DNA from 2 places in the Kinneretia sp. DJ1R-11 genome. Region 1 is predicted to be linked to the other one. Evidence: predicted binding sites of a transcription regulator. Region 1 holds the regulator's gene; the other holds the start of a gene.

Region 1 (4,753 bases):
AGGTGGCGAAGTTGAGGCTGCGCAGGGGCGAGCGCTGGGCCACGGTGTCGACGCGAATCGTCTCGGCCGGCGTGATCCAGTCGCACCAATCGATGCGGCGAGCCAGGGCGTAGATGTCGTCTTCGTGGCGGTAGCCGCCTGAGATCAGCTCGATCAGCACGCGCTGGGCCAGCCGGCACTCGAGGTTGAGCTTCATCACGCCTTCAAGATCGCTCTTCAGCGCGATGCCGCCGCGCAGCACCTCGATATGCGTCTTGGGCAGGATGGCCCGCACCTCTTCGTCGAGCAGGCGCTCCACGCCCGAGGGGCAGGAGACGAAGAGGTGGTGCAGGTCTTTGGGGGATTCTTTGGCGGCCATCCTCCGATTGTCCCAGGAATGGCCGCCTCGGCCGGACTCAGGCGCGGCGACGGCGGCTCAAGCCCAGCACGGCCACCAGGCCCAGGCCCAGGCCCATCAGCAGCCAGGTTTCCGGCTCCGGAACGGCGGCCAGCATGCCTTGGCCGAGCACGCTGTGGGTGACTGCGGTTGGATGGACGCGGTCCCAGAACATATAACCGTCAGGGTTGCTGCAGGTGCTGCCATTGGGCTGGCCGACATAGCCGGTGAAGCAAGCCTCGGTGACATTGCTGAGACCGTACTGGGCGGCGTTGTCGATCAGGTTTTGCTGCGCGCCCAGGGTGTCGAAATAGCGGATGTCGATGCCAGGCAGGGCGCGCAGCTGTGTCAGCGCGCCGTTCAAACCCTGGTTGAAGCCGAGCGAGAGCAGGTGCAGCTGACCGGCGGCACCGGAGCTGAGGCCGCCCGGGGTCTGGCCCAGGTCGGGCAGGCCTGGCATCAGGAAGTGGCGTGCGCCCAGGCCGTACAGCGTCTGAACGGCGTTGCTGAGGTTCTGGATGGCCGTCTGTGCGGTCGCCTGAGAATAGCCCTGGTACTGGAAGTCATTGGCGCCACCCCAGAGGAAGTACAGGGCCTGGCTGTCGGCCGCGCCACCACCCAAGCCGGCCTGGAAGGCCCCGACCTGGGACAGCATGCCGGTGTTCTGCAGGGCGGCCGGTGCGCCGGCGGCCACGGCGGCGCCGTTGAGCAAGCCGGTTTGGGCGCCGCCCCAGGCGTAGTCCTGCAGGGTCACGCCCAGGCCTTGGGCCAGATGCTCGATGGCGACCGGCCCGTTGGAGAAGCGGCCCTGGTAGTAGTTGCCGGGCTGCGGCACGGTGCCGCCTGTGGCTTGATAGAAATTACCCTTGTCCGAGAGGCTGTCGCCGAAGGCGACGATGCGGCTGTAAGCGGGGGGGCTGATCGAGCTGACGGCCTGCGCTTGCGCGGCAACGCTCAGGGCCAGACCGGCCGTCATCATCAGGGCGGAGGAGGAGATGCTGTGCCAGCGGCGTTGGGAGGCAGAAGTAGCGTTCACGACAGTCCTTTCAAGTAACGGGCCAAGTCGGCGGCATGATGGCATACCGCGGCCTGGGAATCACTCGAAATTCGCGTGCGTGTGCACGTTTGGGGCTGGGGGCCGGTGAACAGGTGAATGGGTGAATCGTGAATCGTGAATCGTGAATCGTGGGGTGCTGCTCACCCCTTCACTTGTTCACTCCCCCTCAAACCACGCGCCGCATTGTCGTCGTCCCAATATGCATGCCTTCGCGGTACTTGGCGACGGTGCGGCGGGCGACCTGGATGCCTTGTTCTTCCAACATATTGGCCAGGGCGCTGTCGGACAGGGGCTTGGCCGGGTTCTCGGCGGCGATGAATTGCTTGATCAGCTCGCGCACGGCGGTGCTGGAGGCCTCGCCGCCGGCTTCGGTGGAAAGACCCGAGCCGAAGAAGTACTTGAGCTCGTAGGTGCCGAAAGGCGTGGCCATGTACTTGGCCGTGGTCACGCGCGAGATGGTTGATTCGTGCAGGCCGAGCTCGTCGGCGATCTCGCGCAGCACCAGCGGCTTCATGGCGACGGCGCCGTGGCTGAAGAAGCCCTTCTGGCGCTCGACGATGGCGGTGGAGACGCGCAGGATGGTGTCGAAGCGTTGCTGGATGTTCTTGATGAACCAGCGCGCCTCCTGCAGCGCGCCGCCCAGGGCACTGTTGCTGATGCCGCCGCGCGTCTGGCGCAGGGCATTGGCATAGAGCTCGTTGATGCGCAGCTTGGGCGCGACCTCGGGGTTAATGATGACGCGCAGCTCGCGCCCGACCTTGCGCACGATCACATCGGGAATCACCGCCGGCGCCTGGCCGCGGGCAAAGCGCCGGCCCGGCTTGGGCTCGAGCGCCACGATCAGGGCCTGGGCTTCGCGCAGCAAGGGCTCGTCGGCGCCGGTCAGCAGCATCAGGCGGCGGCTGTCGCGCTTGGCCAGCAACTCCAGATGCTTTTTGCAGATCATGATGGCGATCACCTGCGGCGCGCTGCGTGGCAGCTGGCGCAGTTGCAGCTCCAGGCACTCGGGCAGATCGCGTGCGCCGACGCCGGCAGGGTCCATATGGTGCAGCCACTTCAGGGCGATGCGCAGGTGGTCGAGCAGGTCCTCGCGTTCGGCCGCGCTGTCCTCGCCCGCGTCGGGGATCAAGGCCTCGGCAATCGACTCCAGGCTGTCTTCCAGCAGGCCGTCCTCGTTTAGGGAATCGATCAGCAGGCGCAGGGCCAGCTGGTCGGACTCGCTCAAGCTCATGCCCGCCATCTGCTGCTGCAAATGTTCTTGCAGGGAGATCTCGGCCGACTCCTGCTCGCTGCGCTCGCCGTCTTCGTCGTTGCTGCCCGAGCCGCTGCCGCTGTTGCTGGGCAGCTCGCGGATGCCGTCGAAATCGTCACCTTCGGTGCCGTTCTCCCAGTCCTCTCGCTCGCTGTTGCCGAAGTCCTCGGCCTTGAGCTCGGGCGTGGCCTCGGCCTCGGCGCCGCCGCCCAGTTCGCGCTCGGCGCCGCTGTCTTCGGCGGCACTGGCCTGGCGCAGCTCGGGCAGTTCGGGCGCGGCGACGGAGAAGTCGTCCTCGGTTTCGAGCAGCGGGTTCTGCGCCAGCATCTGCTCGACTTCCTGGTTCAACTCCAGGGTCGAGAGCTGCAGCAGACGGATGGACTGCTGCAGCTGCGGCGTCAGCGCCAGATGCTGACTCAGGCGAACCTGGAGCGATTGCTTCATGGCCGCAGGCCCGGCGCTGTCAGGAGGCTCGCCATCACATCACATGCGGAAATGTTCGCCGAGATAGACCTTGCGCACATCGGCGTTGGCGACGATCTCGTCCGGCGTGCCCTCGGCCAGTACCGAACCCTCGCTGATGATGTAGGCGCGGTCGCAGATGCCCAGGGTCTCGCGCACATTGTGGTCGGTGATCAGCACGCCGATCTGGCGCGCCTTCAGGAAACCGATGATGCGCTGGATCTCCAGCACCGCGATCGGGTCCACGCCGGCAAAGGGTTCGTCCAACAGGATGAAGCGCGGCTGGGTGGCCAGGGCGCGGGCAATCTCGACGCGGCGGCGTTCACCGCCCGAGAGCGCCGGTGCCGGGCTGTCGCGCAGCTTCTCGATGCTCAGGTCGTGCAGAAGGGCTTCCAGCAGTTCCTTGATGCGCGGCTCTTTCAGCGCGCGGCCCTGCTCGTCGCGCTGCAGTTCCAGCACGGCACGGATGTTTTGTTCCACCGTCAGCTTGCGGAAGATCGAGGCTTCCTGCGGCAGATAGCTCAGCCCCAGGCGGGCGCGCTGGTGGATGGGCAGGTGCTCGACCGACTGGCCGTCGATGCGGATCTCGCCGGCATCGGCGCGCACCAGGCCAACGATCATGTAGAAGCTGGTGGTCTTGCCGGCGCCGTTGGGGCCGAGCAGGCCGACCACCTCGCCGCTGTTGACGCCCAGGTGCACGTTCTTGACCACGCGCCGCACGCCATAGCTTTTGGCCAGGCCCTCCGCCTCGAGGCGGCTGCGCACGCCGGATTCCAGCGCCGACACCGGCGCGTTGTGGGGGCCGGCACTCATGGCGTCTTGCGCGGGCTGAGGCTGGTGCTCGGCTTGAGCTGGATGCCCGAGGCCGGCGTGGCGGCGGGTTCCGAGGCGGCGCCTCGCGGCATCATCACCACACGCACACGGCCGCTCGGGTGGGGCGAACTCTGGCCGCCTTCCAAGGTGAACACCTCGCTGCGGTTGTCGAACAGGATGACCGCGCCGGTCACCTCGTCGGCCACGGTCGTGCCTTGCAGGCGCCGCACCACGGCGTTGCCGATGAAGCGCACGGTGTCGCTGCGGGTGTCGTATTCGAGCTGGTCGGCCAGGCCTTCGATGGCCTCGCCCGGGATGTCGCGCGCCTGGCGGAAGCTGACCTGTTTGCCGGTCTGGCCATTGGCATAAACCTGGTGGTAGCCGTCGCCGGTCTCTCGCACATCGAGCTTCTCGGCGCGCAGCACCAAGCTGCCCTTGCTCAGCACCACATCACCGTTGAACTCGGTGCGCTGCTTGGCGATCTCGACGCTGCCGCCGTTCTTGGAGGAAATATTGAGCGGCTTGCCGCGGTCGGCCTTCTCGGCCTGGGCTGCGCCGGCGGCCAGGCCCAGGACCAAGGCCGCCAGCAGGCCGGGCAGGAGGAGGGAGCGCGGGTACAGCTTCATGGGCAGGGAGGGTCGGGCAGGCGGAGGCATGGACGCCGACGGATGGCGGCACAAAACTTGCAGGCCATTCTAGTACGTGCCCCGCCGCGGCGGGCTCGTAGAGTCGCTTCGCTTGAGGGCAGGCTTCAGGACTTAGCGCTGCGCAGCTGTTGGATCAGCTGGTTGGT
Region 2 (4,753 bases), on a different contig from region 1:
TATCGGCTTGCCCAAGACGCGCCGGGCCCGCGAGAGCAAGCCTTGCACGCCGGCATCGCCCGTATCCAGGGCGCTCAGCGCATCGGATGACGGCACCACCGCGTCGGGTAGAGCGGAGCGTGCAGGCAGTGCAGTCAGCGCCGAAACCGCCGGCGACGAGACCGCCGGCACAGAAACGGCCGCGCGCGCACGCGGCCGCGCGCCATCGAGTCGGCCAGAAAGCAGGCTGCCATCGGCGCGCTGCAGCTGCCGCGGCTGCGCCAGCAGGCCATCGCCCAGCAGCGTTTGCATGGACAAACCCAGCGCCGCCTCGACCGTGCAACGCCCCAGCGCGGCACTGTTCAGACTGAGCCATTCCAGGCCCAGCCCATTGGCGCCCAAGATCACGCCGTCGTCAGCCAGCGCGAGCAGCCCCTCGGTGACCGTGTCCAGGCCTTCGGGGCGGGCATGCAGACGCAAGACCAGACCGCTGCCATGGCGGGCCTGGAACAGCTGATGCTCGATCATGCGCGCTGCCGATCGCGCCAGGCCCAGGGTGTGAGGGTGGTAGCCGCGACGGTCGCCGGAGATGTCGAGCACGCCCAGCAAGGCGCCGCTGGAGTCGGCAATCGGTGCGGCCGCACAGGTCAGGAAACCATTGCGCTCCAGAAAATGCTCGGCGCCGTTGATGACCACGGGACGCCCGTCTGCCAAGGCCGTGCCGATGGCATTGCTGCCCCGCCACTGCTCCAGCCACACAGCGCCGGGCCGCAGGGCCACCCGGGCGGCCTTGTCGGCGAAGCCATCATCACCCAGCGCATGCAACAGCATGCCTTGCGGGTCGGCCAGGATGACCAGGCTGTCACTGGCCTTGACTTGATCTGCCACGAATTCCATCACCGGCCGGGCCTGGGCCAGCAAGGCCCGCCTCTGCTCCAGCGAGCGTGCCAGCTGGGCGGCCGAGGCATGCGGCACACCTTGCGCACGGCCCTCCGGAGTCAGGCCAAAAGCCCGGCTGCGCAGCCAGCTGGCCTGCAGGCGGGGATCCAGCAAGCCGTCAGCCAGCTCCCCGGTTTCCAGCAGCTGCCGGCGCGCCTGGCGCAAGCGGCTGGGCGCCGCCCGCAGGCTCATCAAAGCATTCGCAGTCATCTCACATGTCTCCGTGGTCGGCCCTTGCTTGGGCTCTGAATCGGATGCGGAGGTTCAACCGAGGCACGCCTTTGCGGCCTGCACCCACCATCGCAGGGCGACCTTAACAGGCCGCAGGCCGCTGCCAAGCATTTGCACTCCTTTTGGCGACTTCCCGTCGAATTCCACGGAAGTTGTGCCAAACGACGCCCAAGACTGTGCTGTTTCGTGACAGTGCGCCGTCACAGGCGTCGGCACCAGGGGGCCGGACTCCAAACTCGCTCCCCGTCTCGTGCAGAAAAGCCGGGGCTTCCCGTACAAGCCAGGCGCCTGGCACGCTCCCTGCAAGTCATCTCACAGGTGTGCTTGCGGCGACATCCATCCGCGGATGGATTCGACGCAAGCCATGCCTTTAGAACACAGGCCTGGAGACCAGGACTGACCGCACTACAAATGGAGACCGACATGCTTTACGCCAGCCCCAACACCCCCGGCGCCACACTCGCCTACAAAGCCCAGTACGACAACTTCATCGGCGGCCGCTTCGTGCCACCGGTCAAGGGGGAGTATTTTGATGTCATCACCCCCATCAGCGGCCAGGTCTACACCCGCGCGGCTCGCTCCACCGCCGAGGACATCGAGCTCGCTCTCGACGCAGCCCATGCGGCCAGCGCCCAGTGGGGCGCGACCAATGCCGCCGCCCGCGCCAACATCCTGCTCAAGATCGCCGACCGCATCGACGCCAATCTTGAGTTGCTGGCCTATGCCGAGACCGTCGACAACGGCAAGCCCATCCGCGAAACCCTGAATGCCGACATTCCGCTCGCCGCTGACCATTTCCGTTACTTCGCCGGATGCCTGCGCGCACAGGAAGGCGCGCTGAGCCAGATCGACGACCACACCGTCGCCTATCACTTCCACGAACCGCTCGGCGTGGTCGGCCAGATCATCCCCTGGAACTTCCCCATCCTGATGGCGGCCTGGAAGCTGGCACCTGCCCTGGGCGCAGGCAACTGCGTGGTGCTCAAGCCCGCGGAGTCGACCCCGATCAGCATTCTGGTACTGGCCGAGCTGATTGCCGACCTGCTGCCGCCGGGCGTGCTCAATATCGTCAACGGCTACGGCCGGGAAGCCGGCATGGCCCTGGCCACCAGCAAGCGCATCGCCAAGATTGCCTTCACCGGCTCCACCGCCACCGGCCGCGTGATCGCCCAGGCTGCTGCGACCAATCTGATTCCAGCGACCCTGGAGCTGGGCGGCAAGAGCCCGAATGTCTTCTTCGACGATGTGATGGCACAGGACGATGCCTTCCTCGACAAAGCGATCGAAGGCCTGGTGCTGTTCGCCTTCAACCAGGGCGAAGTCTGCACCTGCCCGAGCCGGGCGCTGATCCAAGAGTCGATCTACGACCGTTTCATCGAGCGTGCGCTCAAGCGCGTGGCCGCCATCAAGCAAGGCAGCCCGCTGGACACTGACACCATGATGGGTGCCCAGGCCTCGGCCCTGCAGATGGACAAGATCATGTCCTATCTGGAAGTGGGCAAACAGGAAGGCGCGCAGCTGCTGATCGGCGGCGGCCGCAAGCAGCTGGGCGGCGAGCTGGCCGGTGGCTATTACATCGAGCCCACGCTGTTCAAGGGCACAAACAATATGCGCGTGTTCCGCGAAGAGATCTTCGGCCCCGTGCTGGCCGTGGCCACCTTCAAGGATGAAGCCGAGGCCCTGCAGATCGCCAATGACACGCCCTACGGCCTGGGCGCCGGCGTCTGGACGCGCGACGGCAGCCGCGCCTACCGCATGGGCCGCGCCATCCAGGCCGGACGGGTCTGGACCAATTGTTACCACGCCTATCCGGCGCACGCGGCCTTCGGTGGCTACAAGGAATCCGGCATCGGCCGCGAAACCCACAAGGCCATGCTGGACCACTACCAGCAGACCAAGAACCTGCTGGTCAGCTACTCGCCCAATGCCTTGGGTTTCTTCTGAGCCTTCATCGCTGCCGAGCTGAAACAAAAAGGCGGCCCGCAAGGCCGCCTTTTTTTCTTTCACGGCCTGAGCATCAAGTTCAGGCCATAGCGATCACTCCCACTCGATGGTCGCAGGCGGCTTGGTCGAAACGTCGTAGGTGACACGATTGATGCCGCGCACTTCATTGATGATGCGGCCCGAGACCTTGCGCAGCAGGCCGTAGGGCAGCTCGGCCCAATCGGCGGTCATGAAGTCGCTGGTGATCACCGCACGCAGGGCGACGACATAGTCGTAGGTGCGGCCATCACCCATCACACCCACGCTCTTGACCGGCAGGAAGACGGTGAAGGCCTGGCTGGTCAAGTCGTACCAGTTCTTGCCGCTGGCTTCATCTTTCCAGCCGCGCAGTTCTTCGATGAAGATGGCGTCGGCACGACGCAACAGATCGGCGTATTCCTTCTTCACTTCGCCGAGGATGCGCACGCCCAAGCCGGGGCCTGGGAAAGGATGGCGGTAGACCATCTCGGGCGGCAAGCCGAGCTCCACACCCAGGGCCCGAACTTCATCCTTGAACAGCTCGCGCAGAGGCTCCAGCAGCTTCAGGCCCAGTTGCTCGGGCAGCCCACCGACGTTGTGGTGGCTCTTGATGGTGGTGGCCTTCTTGGTCTTGGTGCCGCCGCTTTCCACCACATCGGGGTAGATGGTGCCTTGAGCCAGCCACTTGGCTCCTTTGGCTCCGGCGTCAGCCGCCTTGAGCTTGGCCGCCTCGGCCTTGAACACATCGACGAACAGGCCGCCGATGATCTTGCGCTTCTTCTCGGGGTCGGTCACACCGGCCAGCTGGCCCAGGAAGAGCTCGCTGGCGTCCACGCGGATCACCTTGGCGTGCAGCTTGCCAGCGAACATGTCCATGACCATATCGCCTTCGTTCAGACGCAGCAGGCCGTGGTCGACGAAGACGCAAGTCAGCTGGTCACCGATGGCGCGGTGGATCAGCGCCGCGGCGACCGAGGAATCGACGCCACCCGACAAGCCCAGGATGACCTCTTCATCACCGACCTGCTCGCGGATCTTGGCCACGGCTTCTTCGATGTAGTCGCCCATGATCCAGTCGCCCTTGCAGCCGGCGATGTCGCGCACGAAGCGGGTCAACATGGCCTGGCCCTTGAGCGTGTGTGTCACCTCAGGGTGGAACTGGACGGCGTAATAGCCCTTCTCCTCGTTGGCCATGCCGGCGATCGGGCAGCTGGGTGTCTCGGCCATCAATTTGAAGCCAGGCGGCAGCACGGTGACCTTGTCGCCGTGGCTCATCCAGACCTTGAGCATGCCGTGGCCTTCCAGCGTGGCGTGGTCTTGGATACCGTCCAGCAGCTTGGTGTGGCCGTGGGCTCGCACCTCGGCGTAGCCAAACTCGCGGTGGTCACTCCACTCGACCTTGCCACCCAGCTGCACCGCCATGGTCTGCATGCCGTAACAGATGCCCAGCACCGGCACGCCCAGATCCCAGACCGCCTGCGGCGCGCGCAGCTCGTGGTCTTCGTAAGTGGAGGCGTGGCTGCCCGACAAGATGATGGCCTTGGGCGCGTAGCTGCGGATGAACTCGTCCGAGACATCGTTGGGGTGAATCTCGCAGAACACCGCGGCCTCGCGCACACGGCGGGCGATCAGCTGGGTGACC

What was found. The regulator sigma-54, encoded in region 1, starts transcription at its own class of promoters, with help from an activator protein. The targets are predictions, from matches to a motif close to TGGCANGNAANCTGCTTT.
Region 2: the regulator sigma-54 is predicted to act here: its motif matches at 1,439-1,456, upstream of exaC (acetaldehyde dehydrogenase ExaC).

Annotation. Positions count from the first base shown of each region.
Region 1 covers NZ_JAJIRR010000001.1:654,362-659,114, reverse strand. The annotation lists gene LNV23_RS02730 (THUMP domain-containing class I SAM-dependent RNA methyltransferase) at 1-358, opposite strand, end outside; gene LNV23_RS02725 (SGNH/GDSL hydrolase family protein) at 396-1,412, opposite strand; gene LNV23_RS02720 (RNA polymerase factor sigma-54) at 1,600-3,129, opposite strand; gene lptB (LPS export ABC transporter ATP-binding protein) at 3,169-3,960, opposite strand; gene lptA (lipopolysaccharide transport periplasmic protein LptA) at 3,957-4,586, opposite strand; gene LNV23_RS02705 (thiol:disulfide interchange protein DsbA/DsbL) at 4,712-4,753, opposite strand, start outside.
Region 2 covers NZ_JAJIRR010000004.1:48,502-53,254, forward strand. The annotation lists gene LNV23_RS09045 (sigma-54-dependent Fis family transcriptional regulator) at 1-1,128, opposite strand, end outside; gene exaC (acetaldehyde dehydrogenase ExaC) at 1,573-3,093, shown strand; gene guaA (glutamine-hydrolyzing GMP synthase) at 3,187-4,753, opposite strand, start outside.